Pelagicoccus sp. SDUM812003: one gene and its partner. Each later gene encodes a partner of the first gene's protein in a complex. Links are inferred from orthologs where the notes say so. Each region holds a gene or a part of one and is shown in the gene's direction. Other genes may lie near its edges.

Evidence for each region. Proteins that work in one complex are often made in the same cells at the same time.
Region 2: the proteins of uvrA (region 1) and mfd are in contact, whole or in part, in a crystal structure (PDB 4DFC), measured with the Escherichia coli proteins. The link is inferred for Pelagicoccus sp. SDUM812003 from one-to-one orthologs.

What each region holds. Positions count from the first base shown.
Region 1 is NZ_JARXHY010000003.1:182,375-190,324, forward strand. The notes cover bases 1,911-5,344. They hold uvrA (excinuclease ABC subunit UvrA), read left to right. Parts: upstream 1,911-2,306; coding sequence 2,307-5,144; downstream 5,145-5,344. Other genes in these bases: QEH54_RS05175 (VPDSG-CTERM sorting domain-containing protein), read right to left, coding at 1,911-1,988. Outside these bases: QEH54_RS05165 (DNA-3-methyladenine glycosylase), read right to left, coding at 1-195; QEH54_RS05170 (PfkB family carbohydrate kinase), read left to right, coding at 273-1,169; more of QEH54_RS05175, read right to left, coding at 1,245-1,910; QEH54_RS05185 (VPDSG-CTERM sorting domain-containing protein), read left to right, coding at 5,547-6,164; QEH54_RS05190 (hypothetical protein), read left to right, coding at 6,328-7,311; QEH54_RS05195 (hypothetical protein), read right to left, coding at 7,315-7,851. UniProt on the Escherichia coli protein: The UvrABC repair system catalyzes the recognition and processing of DNA lesions. UvrA is an ATPase and a DNA-binding protein. A damage recognition complex composed of 2 UvrA and 2 UvrB subunits scans DNA for abnormalities.
Region 2 is NZ_JARXHY010000019.1:10,474-14,493, forward strand. It holds mfd (transcription-repair coupling factor), read left to right. Parts: upstream 1-400; coding sequence 401-3,820; downstream 3,821-4,020. Other genes in the region: rnc (ribonuclease III), read left to right, coding at 1-404; QEH54_RS19995 (peptidylprolyl isomerase), read left to right, coding at 3,845-4,020. UniProt on the Escherichia coli protein: Couples transcription and DNA repair by recognizing RNA polymerase (RNAP) stalled at DNA lesions. Mediates ATP-dependent release of RNAP and its truncated transcript from the DNA, and recruitment of nucleotide excision repair machinery to the damaged site.

The sequences.
Region 1 (7,950 bases):
GGTGCGAGTGGTGCGGCCCTTGCTGGCGTGGCAGGCCAGGTCCTCCGGCCCGTCGTAGGCCTCGGTTTCCGTGATCGCCAAGCAGGAGCGAACACCGTCGGGCAGCGTGGCGACGAGTTTTTTTCCGATCAAGGAGCGAGCGAGGCGCACCGTGTCGCGGGAGCGAAACTGGCTGGCGGGTAGGATTCGGCTCATTTGTTGCGATAGAGAAACCAAGCTCGCATGCGCAGGCAATCGTTGCCTGAGGCCATTATCTGGTTATGGAAGTTAGCATGCCGAAAGTCATCACCTTCACCGCCAATCTGCTGGCTGAGACAACCTACACCTACTCGGGCTGGTCTCCTGGAAAAACGCATCGCGCCATCGCGGAGAGCTTTCAGGTCGGAGGCAAGGGGATAAACGTCAGCAAGATGCTCAGCAAGCTAGGCGCGGACAACCTGGCCCTGTGCTTCCCGGGCGGCATCTTCGGCCCCGCTTGCGAGCGGTGGATGGAGGAGAAGAGCATCGCGACCTTGCCATTTCGCGAAGGCTGCGTGACGCGCTCCGGATCGGTGATTCGAGGGCAAGGGCAACCGGAAACCACGTTTCTCGGCACGGACTCCATCGTATCGAAAGAAGCGATACAGCAGGTCGTGGAGTCTCTGGAGCTCTACCAGGAGCCCTTTGTGCTGGCGATATGCGGGTCGGTGCAGGACTGGGATCGCGGCCGCTGGGAGCCGCTGCGCTGGTGGATCTCCAAACGTCCGGAAACCGTATCGCTGGTGGTGGACAATTACGGCCCGAGCTTGCCGTGGTTCGTGCAGCAGAACCCCGAGCTGATAAAGATCAACCGGGACGAGCTGGAGACGCTTTTCGAAAAAGATCGCCGTTCCGCCGAGACGAGCGAGTTGCTCGCTCTCGCCCGCGAGCGCTTCGGTTGTCGGCGCTGGGTCATCACCGATGGGGCGGAGCTGATCTGGGTGATGGATGGCGATGCGGAGCCGGAAAGCTTCGCCCCGCGTCAGGTCGACTGCGTTTCGCCCACCGGATGCGGAGACGTGGTCTTCGCGACCTTGATCGACTGTTTGTATAACAAGACCGGATACGCTCTGCTCAAGGCCGCCAAACTGGCCGCGGAATACGGCTCTCGAAACGCTGCCATGCCCGGCATCGCGGAGTTCGAGCTGTAGGAACTGCCCCAAAAAAAGCTCGCCGCGACGAGGCGGCGAGCTTGGTGAGAATTTAAGAGTTGTTGTTCCTAGACCTTAAAAGCGACGCCAGCGGGCGAAAAAACCGAGTCCCGCGAGGGAGAGTCCGAGCAGTGCCAACGTGGCGCCGGAGTCGGGCACGATGTCCACGCTGAGCTTCTTGATCTTGAACCCGACGTCGTCGGGCCGATCGCAATAGCTCGGTCCGCAATGGTGGTGACCGCAAGAGTTGTTAGCGGTGGAAAGGATGTCGGCCACGTATTCGGCTCCGAGCAGGAGCTTGGTGGTTGTGCCTTCGAGCTCGGACTTGCCCCACCAGCCATTTGAAAACCAACCGGCCCACGCCATTCCTAAGAAATTGGGGCTGCTTGCGATACCTCCCGATTCCGGTGCGTCGGATGTATCTCCGGACCAATACTCGAAATCACCCTGCTTCGACCATGGGATCCAGAGCATGATGCTTTTCAAGCTCACTGTGCGGCTAAATTCGAAAACGGCGTAGTCGGTCCATTTCCTGTTGTCGAAGAGGTGCGAATCCCAGCCTTCCCGATTCTTGTTGTAGAGCCCGTAGGATGAAGATTGTCCAAGGTGGCTGTCTATCCAGTCGTTGCCATCGTAAGAGATAGCGGAAACGCTCACGGTCAGTTCGCCGCCGGAGCTGGTGAAGGTGCGGGTGTTGCTCCAGTAGTCGCCGGAGGTCGCGCCTCCGGTACGGAAGTCGAAGGTGATGGCGTTGGCGAAGTTGGCGGCGGCGAGGAAGCAGACGATAGCGGCTGCGAGCGGGAGGGGTTTCAGGTTCATGGCGTAAGGTTGTTGAGTGGTTGCTTGAGGGAAGGGAGTCGCTTTCCCTTGCACTCCTCGCGCCAATTTTTTCCTGAGTGCACCGCTTTGCTCCGTAACCTGCTGAAAATGAATAGGAAAGGAGACCTAGGCTTGTGTTCTGACTTTGCGATTCCAAGGCGTGGCTTGTAAGCGAAATTTACAGAGTTTACGGAGGTTTACATCGGTGGATAGACCTAGACTGTACCCTCTAGGTGGATTGGGCCGGATTAGGGGGCTGAGGTTGACCTTTGTCTGAAAGCTTTGAAGCTGCGTGGCGTTGAGTTGATTGGAGCGATTTTGAGTCAGAACGAGTACATTCACATAAAAGGAGCCCGGGAGCATAACCTGCAAAACGTGGAGCTGCGCATCCCGCGCAACCAGCTGGTGGTGATCACTGGCGTGTCGGGCTCTGGAAAATCTTCGCTGGCCTTCGATACCCTCTACGCCGAGGGCTACCGCAAGTACGTGGAGTCGCTTTCCACTCAGGCGAGGCAGGTCATGGACCAGCTGAAGCGGCCGGACGTGGATTTCATCCATGGGCTTTCGCCGGTTCTGGCCATTGAGCAGAGAGCGTCCAACGCCTCACCGCGCAGCACCATCGCCACGGTGACGGAGATCGCGGACTACGCGCGGCTCTTGTGGGTGATTCGCGGCGAGCAACGCTGTCCCAAGGACGGCGGGCTGATCACGCGTCAAACGCTGGACGACGCTGTGGACCAGGTGCTGTCGCTGCCGGAACGATCGCGAGCCATGGTGCTGGCGCCTCACATGAAAGCGAAGGCTGCGGTGGTGAAGGAGGAACTGCCGCGGCTGCGGCAAAAAGGATTTCAACGGGTGCGTCTCAACGGCGAAGTGATCGATGTGGACGACGAGTCCGCCGTGCCCGCTGGCAGGGGCGATATCGTGGTGGAGATCGTGGTGGATCGCGTGATGATCGGTCCCGATCAAAAGAGCCGAGTCGCGGACTCGCTGGAGCTGGCGTTTAGCGAAGGTAAGGATCGAGCGACGGTTCTGTATCAGGAAAGCCGTGACGCGGATTGGCAGGAGCTCTCCTTGAGCCGCAACCTCGCCTGCTCCGAATGCGGGGAAGTGTACGAGCCTGTGACGCCGCGTCATTTTTCTTTCAATACAGCGGAAGGATCCTGTCCGGAGTGCGGAGGCTTAGGCGAGACGAGACGCTTTTTGGACGAGCTGGTGGTTCCTGACCCAAGCAAGAGCGTCAAGGGGGGAGCGTTGAAACCTTTGCGTATCGGCGGAAAGCAGTTGATCATCCGGCACAACGCTTTGCTGCGTCAGCTGGCCGAGCAGTTGCCGTTCGATCCCACGATGCCATGGCAGGAGCTTCCTGAGGAAACGCGGCGGCATATCCTCCATGGCGTGCCGGATCGCGAATTCGCCTTCAAGCTGACGCGTCGCAAAACCAAGCCGATGCCGACGCGTTTCGAAGGAGTTGTTCCGCTTCTGCAAAAGGCCGCTCGCGAAACCAAGAGCGATGGCTATCGGGCTCGATTGATGACCTATCAGACGGAGCAGGATTGCCCTTGCTGCCATGGGCATCGCTTCAGCCCGCGCAGCGCCAACGTGTTCGTGGAGGGAGTGAGCTTGCCTGAGTTTCTGGCTATGGACGTTGAGCGGGCGTTCGCGTTTGTCTCCGCCCTGGATCGAACTGCCTCCGATGTTTCGAGCTATGGAGAAGTGGTGGAAGGGATCTCGTTTCGCTTGAAGTTTCTGAAGGAAGTCGGTCTGGACTACCTGACATTGGATCGTGGATACAGCACGCTTAGCGGAGGAGAGTCGCAGCGGGTGCGGCTCGCGACGCAGCTCGGTATGAGTTTGGTCGGCGTGGTCTATGTGCTCGACGAACCCAGCATCGGTCTGCACGCCAAGGACAACAAGAAGCTGGTGGAGACGCTGAAGGAGCTGCGGGATCGCGGGAACTCCGTCATCGTGGTGGAGCACGACGAGGAGATGATGCGTGCGGCCGACCATCTCATCGAAATCGGACCAGGAGCGGGGGCCCAAGGCGGTCAGGTTTTGTTCGAAGGTCCGCCAGAGGCCTGTGGCCCCGCGAGCCAGCGGACCCAGTCCACGGGCGCATATCTGAGTGGCGTCGAAACGTTGGGAAAACCCGCCGAAACGTTGAAGCCGGGCGAGGCTTGGCTGGAGATAAAAGAAGCTTCGCACCACAACTTGAAGTCGGTGACTGCTCGCTTGCCGGTAGGTCTGCTGACCTGTGTGACCGGTGTTTCGGGATCCGGAAAGTCTACCTTGGTGAATGAGATTCTCGCTAAGGCTGCGGCCCGAAAGCTGAACCGTTCCAAGGACATCCCAGGCGCTCACAAAGGAATCGAGGGGCTGCAGCACTTCGATCGCGTGGTGCGGGTGAGTCAAGAGCCCATCGGGCAGAGTCCGCGCTCGAATCCAGCCACCTACACCAAGCTCTTCGATCTGTTGCGCGAGCTCTACACCAAGGTGCCGTTGTCGCGAATGCGTGGATACAAGCCGGGGAGATTCAGCTTCAACGCTCGAGGCGGTCGCTGCGAGAGATGTCAGGGGCAGGGCTCTATCAAGCTCGATATGCTTTTCATGAGCGACGCCTACGTGGAGTGTCCAAGCTGTGGAGGACGTCGCTACAATCGAGAGACGCTGGAGGCGAAATTCGGTGGGCTCAACATCGCCCAAGCCTTGGACCTGTCGGTCAGCGACGCTATGGAGCAGTTTAAGAACGTGCCCCGCGTTATGGAAAAACTGAATACGCTCGACGCGGTAGGGCTGGGCTACTTGAAGCTGGGGCAGGCTGCCAACACCCTTAGCGGCGGCGAAGCTCAACGACTCAAATTGTCCCTTGAGCTATCCAAGCGAAACAATGGCCGAAATCTCTACATCCTGGACGAACCGACCACTGGTTTGCACTGGGCGGATATCCAGCGCCTCGCGGACCTGCTTTTCAAGCTACGCGATCAGGGAAACACCGTGGTGGTGATCGAGCACCATCTCGATTTCATCGGCTTGGCGGATTGGGTGATCGATCTCGGTCCAGGCGGCGGCACCCGTGGCGGCGAGCTCGTATACGCCGGGCAAGTGGACGGTCTAAAGGGCTGCGATCGCTCGGAAACGGGAAGAGCAATGCCCTGATCGGGCGGCTCGGCTCGGACTGTCGGGACGACTCGATCGCGTCTCGATGAGGCGTCTCTCGCTGCGCAGAATAGCTAATACTGAAAGTGACGACTAGGGATGTTACTCTATATAGCGATCTTTGGGTCGGCTTGATAGCAATTTCAGCGTTCTGCTGTTATATAATGTAAAAGCGTGTAAGGTTGTCTGAATCGCTAACAGTTTTCACGGTATGCATAGCAGTGTGAGTAATAATCTCTATTGGGTTGTAAGTATCGCATTGGCAAGGTGATGCATGTGCTAGTGGATGAGTGGGAGGTTTTTGGTACTTCGGGTGCTTATATAGGGATAACTGAACCGCGGATCGTTCCCGCTAAAAGCGAGGAGGGTTCGCTACTTTCAACCTATTAGAATAATCGAAGTATGAAAATATTGCCTAAGTTTACCGCGGGCTTAGCCGCCCTCGTCGCTATCGTTTCCGTTACCCCAAGCTACGCGTTGATTGTCTCGGTGTCGGGACAGGGTGATAAGATTGCTCCGCCGTCTAAGGTGCTCGACGGGGAAGCGACCAATCGTCAGCAGCAAGGCTTCGAAGAGCTGCAGAATGTGCTTCTGGCGGCCGACCTGTATTTCACCGGAGGAGTCATCTCGGCGGGTACTCGAGTCAGTAGCCACATGATCTTCCGCAATCGTGAAACTGATTCGACCGCGAATTCGATCACGACAGCTACCTGGACGTTCGATGGCGATATCCTCGGCATCATGTATGATCAAAACGGTGTCGATGAATTCAATTCGACCCCGATTCTCGGCTTGGTATCGACGGTGTACCCGTCCCCCGCGTACGACTCTCGCGGTTTGGAGTCGAACGATTCCCTAAGCGTTTCAGGCAAGACGCTCGAAGTGACCATGATCGTAGACCAGCCCGGCGACTGGATTCGCGTGGTCACCAAGGCGGTTCCCGATGCGGGAGCGACGATTTCGCTGCTCGGTGTTTCGTTGCTGGCCCTGGTTGGCATTCGCCGACGGTTTCAGAGCTAGCATCGCTTGACTGAGGTCGAGAAACTTCAAAGCGTCTGACGCCTGCGCGTCAGGCGTTTTTTCGTTTTCGTCAGGCGTGCTGGAGGGTTGACTCGCGAACGGGCTTCGGGAAGCTGAGCTCCGTTACCCTCCTCTTGTTTTGATCTCCCAGCTTAAGACCCGTTTGTCGACGGGAACGACGGACCGTCGACGCAGCGCGTTTGTGATCGCCCTTGGCGTGCAGTGCGTTCTGCTGTTGGCGAGCGTTTTCGTCATCGTTAGCGACGAAGCTCCGGGCGAAGCCGCGGTTTTCCAGGGCGAGCGAGCGGTTTCGGCTTCGGCCGAGGCTCCTCGGCGCGAGCAGCGAGTCCGCGAGCTCAAGCGCCGGATGTCGCGACCCAAGACCTTTCAGCGTCTGGCGGTGGAGGCGGAAATGCGTTCGGACCTGCCTTTGGCGCCTGTTTTGCCGGCGGGTGTTTTCGACTCTCCAATCGAAAACTCGGATCTGATGCGTGACGCGGTGGCGGAGATGGCGGATTCGGGATTGATGGAGTTCGCCACGGGATTGGAGTCGGGCGTTTCTTCGGCGGAGTTCTTTGGGGTTCGGGATCAGGGGCGACGCATCGTCATCGTGGTCAATACTTCGGCCTCGGTTTTGGGCAAGGCTCGGCAGCGTGGGGTTTCGATCGAACGGATTCAAGACGAGGCGGCCAGTCTGGTGGAGGGGCTGGAGGCGGGCACGCTGTTTGGCATCGTGCAGTTCAGCCAGGGGGTGAGGTCCTTTTCGCCTCACCTGGCGCCTGCCATCGGAGGCAATCGAACCCTTGCCGCCGACTGGATTCGAGCCGAAATGGTGGGCAACCCGCCAATTGAAGATGATCGCCTGCTGGGGCACGAAGCGGCTTTCGCCGCCGCTTTGGAGATGCGTCCGGATCTGATTTTCTTCGTCACTGACGGTTCCCTAAATCGCCGGGAGCGGAAGGTCGGAGGGGGATTTCGCTATCCCAAGATCTCTTTCGACGCTCTGGCTCGTTTCGTGGATGAGGCTCTGGTCGCCTCCGGTTTGAACCCGCGTCTGCATTTTATCGGTTTCGCCCTGGGCGAGACGGAGCGGGAGGGGTTGACTCGTCTGGCCAGTCGCTACGGGGGCGGTTTGCGGGAGTTTTAGGCTTCAGGTTTGGGCGAGCGTAGATTGCCAGAGCTGGGTCTCGCCGGGATGGCCGTGCAGGTCGAGCATCCGGGCTATCGTTTCCAGCGTCGGCTCCTCGACCTGGTGTTTCGGATCTCCAGGCAGATCCGGCAAGGCGGCCCGAGTGAGGGCCCAGCATGCCCAGGAGCGCCACTTGCGTTGCTCGATGCGCGGCGCTCCCAAGCGGTCGGCGTAGTGTTGGAAGTGCACTCGCGGATTGCCCAGAAAAGCGTCGGCGGGGGCGGCTTTGAGCAGCTGGAGCAGGGCGAGGTAGGGCAGGGGCCATTTGCGCAGGACCGCTTCATGGCCTTGCAGCTCGGCTCCCCAGGCCCGGTCGAGGCAGAGGATCGCCCGCGCTGGAAGGCGTTGCAGCCAAAGGTGTTGTCCGTACCGAAGGCAGGTGAGGTAGAAGGCTTCGCGGCGCTGGTCCTGGCGAAATCGGTTGAGCGAGCGCCAGCTCATTTCCGGCTCGGGCGCGGGCAGGGAAGGGATCGGCTGCAAGGGTGAAAGGCTGTCCATGGTGGAAATCGCTAGGCGTTGCTGCGGAGCTTGGAGCTGCGCTTTGAAAGGATTTTTATGGCTGGCTGGATCAAAGTGGAAAAGGCGCAATGATTTGTT
Region 2 (4,020 bases), on another replicon or contig:
TCAAACCAAAGGACCGCCAAGCGGGCGTGGCGGAAAATGACTCCGCCCTGTGCGACGCCTTCGAAGCCCTCATCGGAGCCGTCTACCTGGACTCCGACTTCGATACCTCGCGCAAGATCGTGCTGAGCCTTTATAACTACCTCGACGATGCTCCTAAGCCCGTTGGCGGCGTCACCAACCCCAAGGGCAAGCTGCAAGAGCTCATCCAGCCGATCCACGGCAACAACGCCGTGCGCTACGAAACCACCGCCCAAAGCGGCGAAGCCCACAACCGCGAGTTCGAGGTCACGGTATACTGCAACGACCAAAAGCTTGGCGTGGGCACCGGACGTACCAAAAAGGAGGCCGCCGAACAGGCCGCCCTGCAGGGCTTGGAGACCTTTAAGCCCGAAACTGAAAAATGAGCCAACGCGCTTCAGTCTTGCTTCCGAGCGGACTCGAACGATGGGAGCAGCGCATCGGAGTGAACGACGAGGCGATCGCCCCGATCGTTGAAGATTGGATACACGCCTCCAATCGCCCGGTATTCATCGTCATCGCAAAAAACGACCGCATCGCCGAACAGCTTCGCGCGGATCTGGAGTACTTTCATCGAAAGGTCAGAGGCGACTCCACCGCCACGCGCTTTCTCTATTTCCCCGAGGAGCAGGAGTTCGATGACAACGATTCCCCGAGCGAACGATTCGAGATCGGCAGCGAACGCATCGCCACGCTCGCCGCTCTGCAAAATGCGCCTGAAAAGAGCGTGGTCACCGCGAGCCTCAAATCGCTCACCCAGCCCGTCCCCTCCCCGTCCGCCTTGCAGCGTTCACAATTGGTCCTGACCGTAGGCGAGACGCACTCCTTCGAGGGCTTGGTGGAAACGTTGCAAAGCATCGACTACGACGCCGAAGGCCTCTGCGAAGCCCCAGGCCAGTTCGCCCGCCGCGGAGGCTTGATCGACGTGTATCCAACATCCGCTGACAAGCCCTATCGCATCGATTTCTTCGGAGACGAGATTGACGCCATCAAGGAGCTCGACCCCGTCACCCAACGCTCCGGAGCGAGCGTGCAAAGCATCGTCATCGACGCAGCTCCCAGTCTCCAGATGGAGGATGCGAAAAACGGTTTCGCCGAGTACCTGAAAGCGGAGGTAGCCTGGGGCATCATAGAACCGGATCAGATCATGGAGCTCTTCGACTCCGCGCTGGAGCAGGCCTCCGGCAACGAGCTCGGCAAAGCCTGGGTCGCCCTGCGGGACAATCGATCGAAGGCGAACGACCTATGGTCGACCTTTTCCGATCTCGACCTCGCGACCGACGCCGATCAAAGCGCCGAAAGTTTCGTCTACGAAGGTGAAACGCTTACCTACTACAGGCCGATTGCCGACAGCGGCAAATTCGCCGACGAGCGCCTAGCCGACGAGCAAAGCGCTCGTATTCATTTTCTGGAACAAGCATTGAAGTGGCAGAAAAACGGCGAGCGACTGTTCGCCGTGCTGCCCAACGAGAGCGACTTCAAACGCGTACAGGAAATACTGCAAGAGTCGGAGTCGCTTAAGCAGCTCAAGCTCGAGTTCTGGAAGGGCGATCTCAACCAAGGCTTTCGCTTTCACTTCCGTCCCCAGCTGGAACGCCTCAACTGGCCCCTGCTCAAAGCAGCCAAAGGCTGCGTGCTCATCACGGAAACAGAGCTCTTCGGTCGGCGCCGTCATCGCAAGCCTCCAACCCGCGAGCGGGCCTTGGTCAGCCAGTCCCAAGTCGACCAGCTGCTCGACTTCGCCGAGCTGGTCGACGGAGAGTTCGTGGTCCATCTCCAACACGGCATCGCTCTCTATCGCGGTATCACAAAAGTGGATATGCAAGGACAGATGCGCGAGGTGCTGTCCTTGGAATTCGACGACAATGTCGTATTGCACGTGCCGCTACAGGAGTCGCACCTGATCAGCCGCTACGTCGGCATCTCCAAGACCCGCCCCAAACTAGGAAAAATCGGTTCGAACCGCTGGGCCAAGACCCGCGAAGCCGCGGAACGGGCTACGCTTGATCTCGCGGCGAAGCTGCTGGAGCTGCAGGCCAAGCGCGACTCCGGCGGCGGTCACGCCTTTGGAAACGATACCGAATGGCAGCTCGAATTCGAAAACGCGTTTCCGTTCAAGGAAACCCCCGACCAGCTGAAAGCCATCGAGGCCTCCAAGGCCGACATGGAAAAGCCGACGCCCATGGATCGTCTGATTTGCGGCGACGTCGGATTCGGCAAGACCGAAGTCGCCATTCGAGCCGCGTTCAAAGCGGTCATGGACGGCAAGCAAGTCGCGCTCCTGGTTCCCACCACAGTTCTTGCCCAGCAGCATTTTCTCAATTTTCGCGACCGCATGGCCAGCTATCCGATCGTGGTGGAGCTGGTCAGCCGTTTTCGCAAGCCGGCGGAGATCAAGAAGATCCTCGCTAGCGTCGCCGCGGGCAAAGTCGACATTCTGATCGGCACGCACCGCATCCTGCAGAAGGACGTTTCCTTCAAGGATCTTGGTCTGGCCATCATCGACGAGGAGCAGCGCTTCGGCTTGAAGCACAAGGAGGTCTTCAAGGAATGGCGGGCCACGGTGGACATCCTGACCATGAGCGCCACCCCGATCCCCCGCACCCTCTACATGGCCCTCACCGGAGCCCGCGAGCTGAGCGTCATCGAAACCGCTCCGGTAGAGCGAAAGCCCATCCAGACCATCGTCAAGAGCTACGACGACGCGTTAGTGGCGGAGGTCATCCGGAGGGAGATTTCGCGCGGCGGCCAAGTGTTCTACTTGCACAATCGTGTGCAAACCATCGATACGGTGGCGGCTCGTTTGTCCCAACTGGTGCCAGAAGTATCCATCGGCGTAGGACACGGGCAGATGGACGAGAAACGCCTCGAGCGAGTGATGCTGGATTTCGTCAACCAGCAGTATCAGGTGCTGGTCTGCACCACCATTATCGAGTCCGGCCTGGATATCCCGAACTGCAATACCATCATCATCGAGGGAGCGGATCGCTTCGGGCTTTCCCAGCTTTATCAGCTTCGCGGACGCGTGGGACGTTTCAAACGGCAAGCCTTCGCCTACCTGCTGCTGCACAAACACAAGCGGCTGGTCGACGTGGCCCGCAAGCGCTTGCAAGCCATCCGCCAGCACAACCAGCTGGGAGCGGGCTTTCGGCTGGCTATGCGCGACCTGGAGCTGCGCGGAGCGGGCAACTTGCTGGGAAGCGAGCAGAGCGGTCACATCGTGGGCGTCGGCTTCGAACTCTATTGCCAGCTGCTGCGACAAAGCATTTCGCGGCTCAAGGGAGAGGCCTCCGCCATGTCCATCCGAGCCAACGTGAAGCTGGATTTCATTTACCAAGGCGAAGGCGACATGACCTCCGCCAACCGCCACGAGGACGGGTACACCGTGCTCAAGCGACTTGACTTGAAGGAAGGCGAATGTCCGCCCATGCAAGCCCGCATCCCCGCCACCTACATCAGCGAAACCCGTTTGCGCATCGACATCTACCGACGCCTGGCTCTCGCGGAAACTCCCGCCGAAGCACGCGAGCAAGGCACCGCTCTGGTGGACCGATTCGGAAACTATCCCCCAGAAGTCGAAGCGCTTCTGAAACTCACCGAGATCCGCTGCCTGGCGGAACAAAAAGGGGTGCATTCGGTCGAGTCTCAAGGAAACCGCCTGAAATGTCGCCGCTATCGGGGCAAAACCTCGGAATACATAAAACTCGGCAGCAGATTTCCCCGGCTTCGCTCGACTAATGCCTTGAAGCGGCTCAACGAAATCATTGTGTTCCTGAATAACTTGGTTAGCAACCCCTCCTAAGCGATACGCGCCTACACTTATCTTATGTTCAAGACAGCGACTCTCTTTTTCGGAATTTCCGTACTCACCCTCACCTCTTTCGGCCAAAAGGAGCCCAAGGAAGGTCGACTGGCCAACAGTATCGCCGCTATCGCCGAGGATAAGATCATCACCGTTGAGGAAGTGCGACGCGAGCTGCAGCCCTACCTGCCGCAAATCCA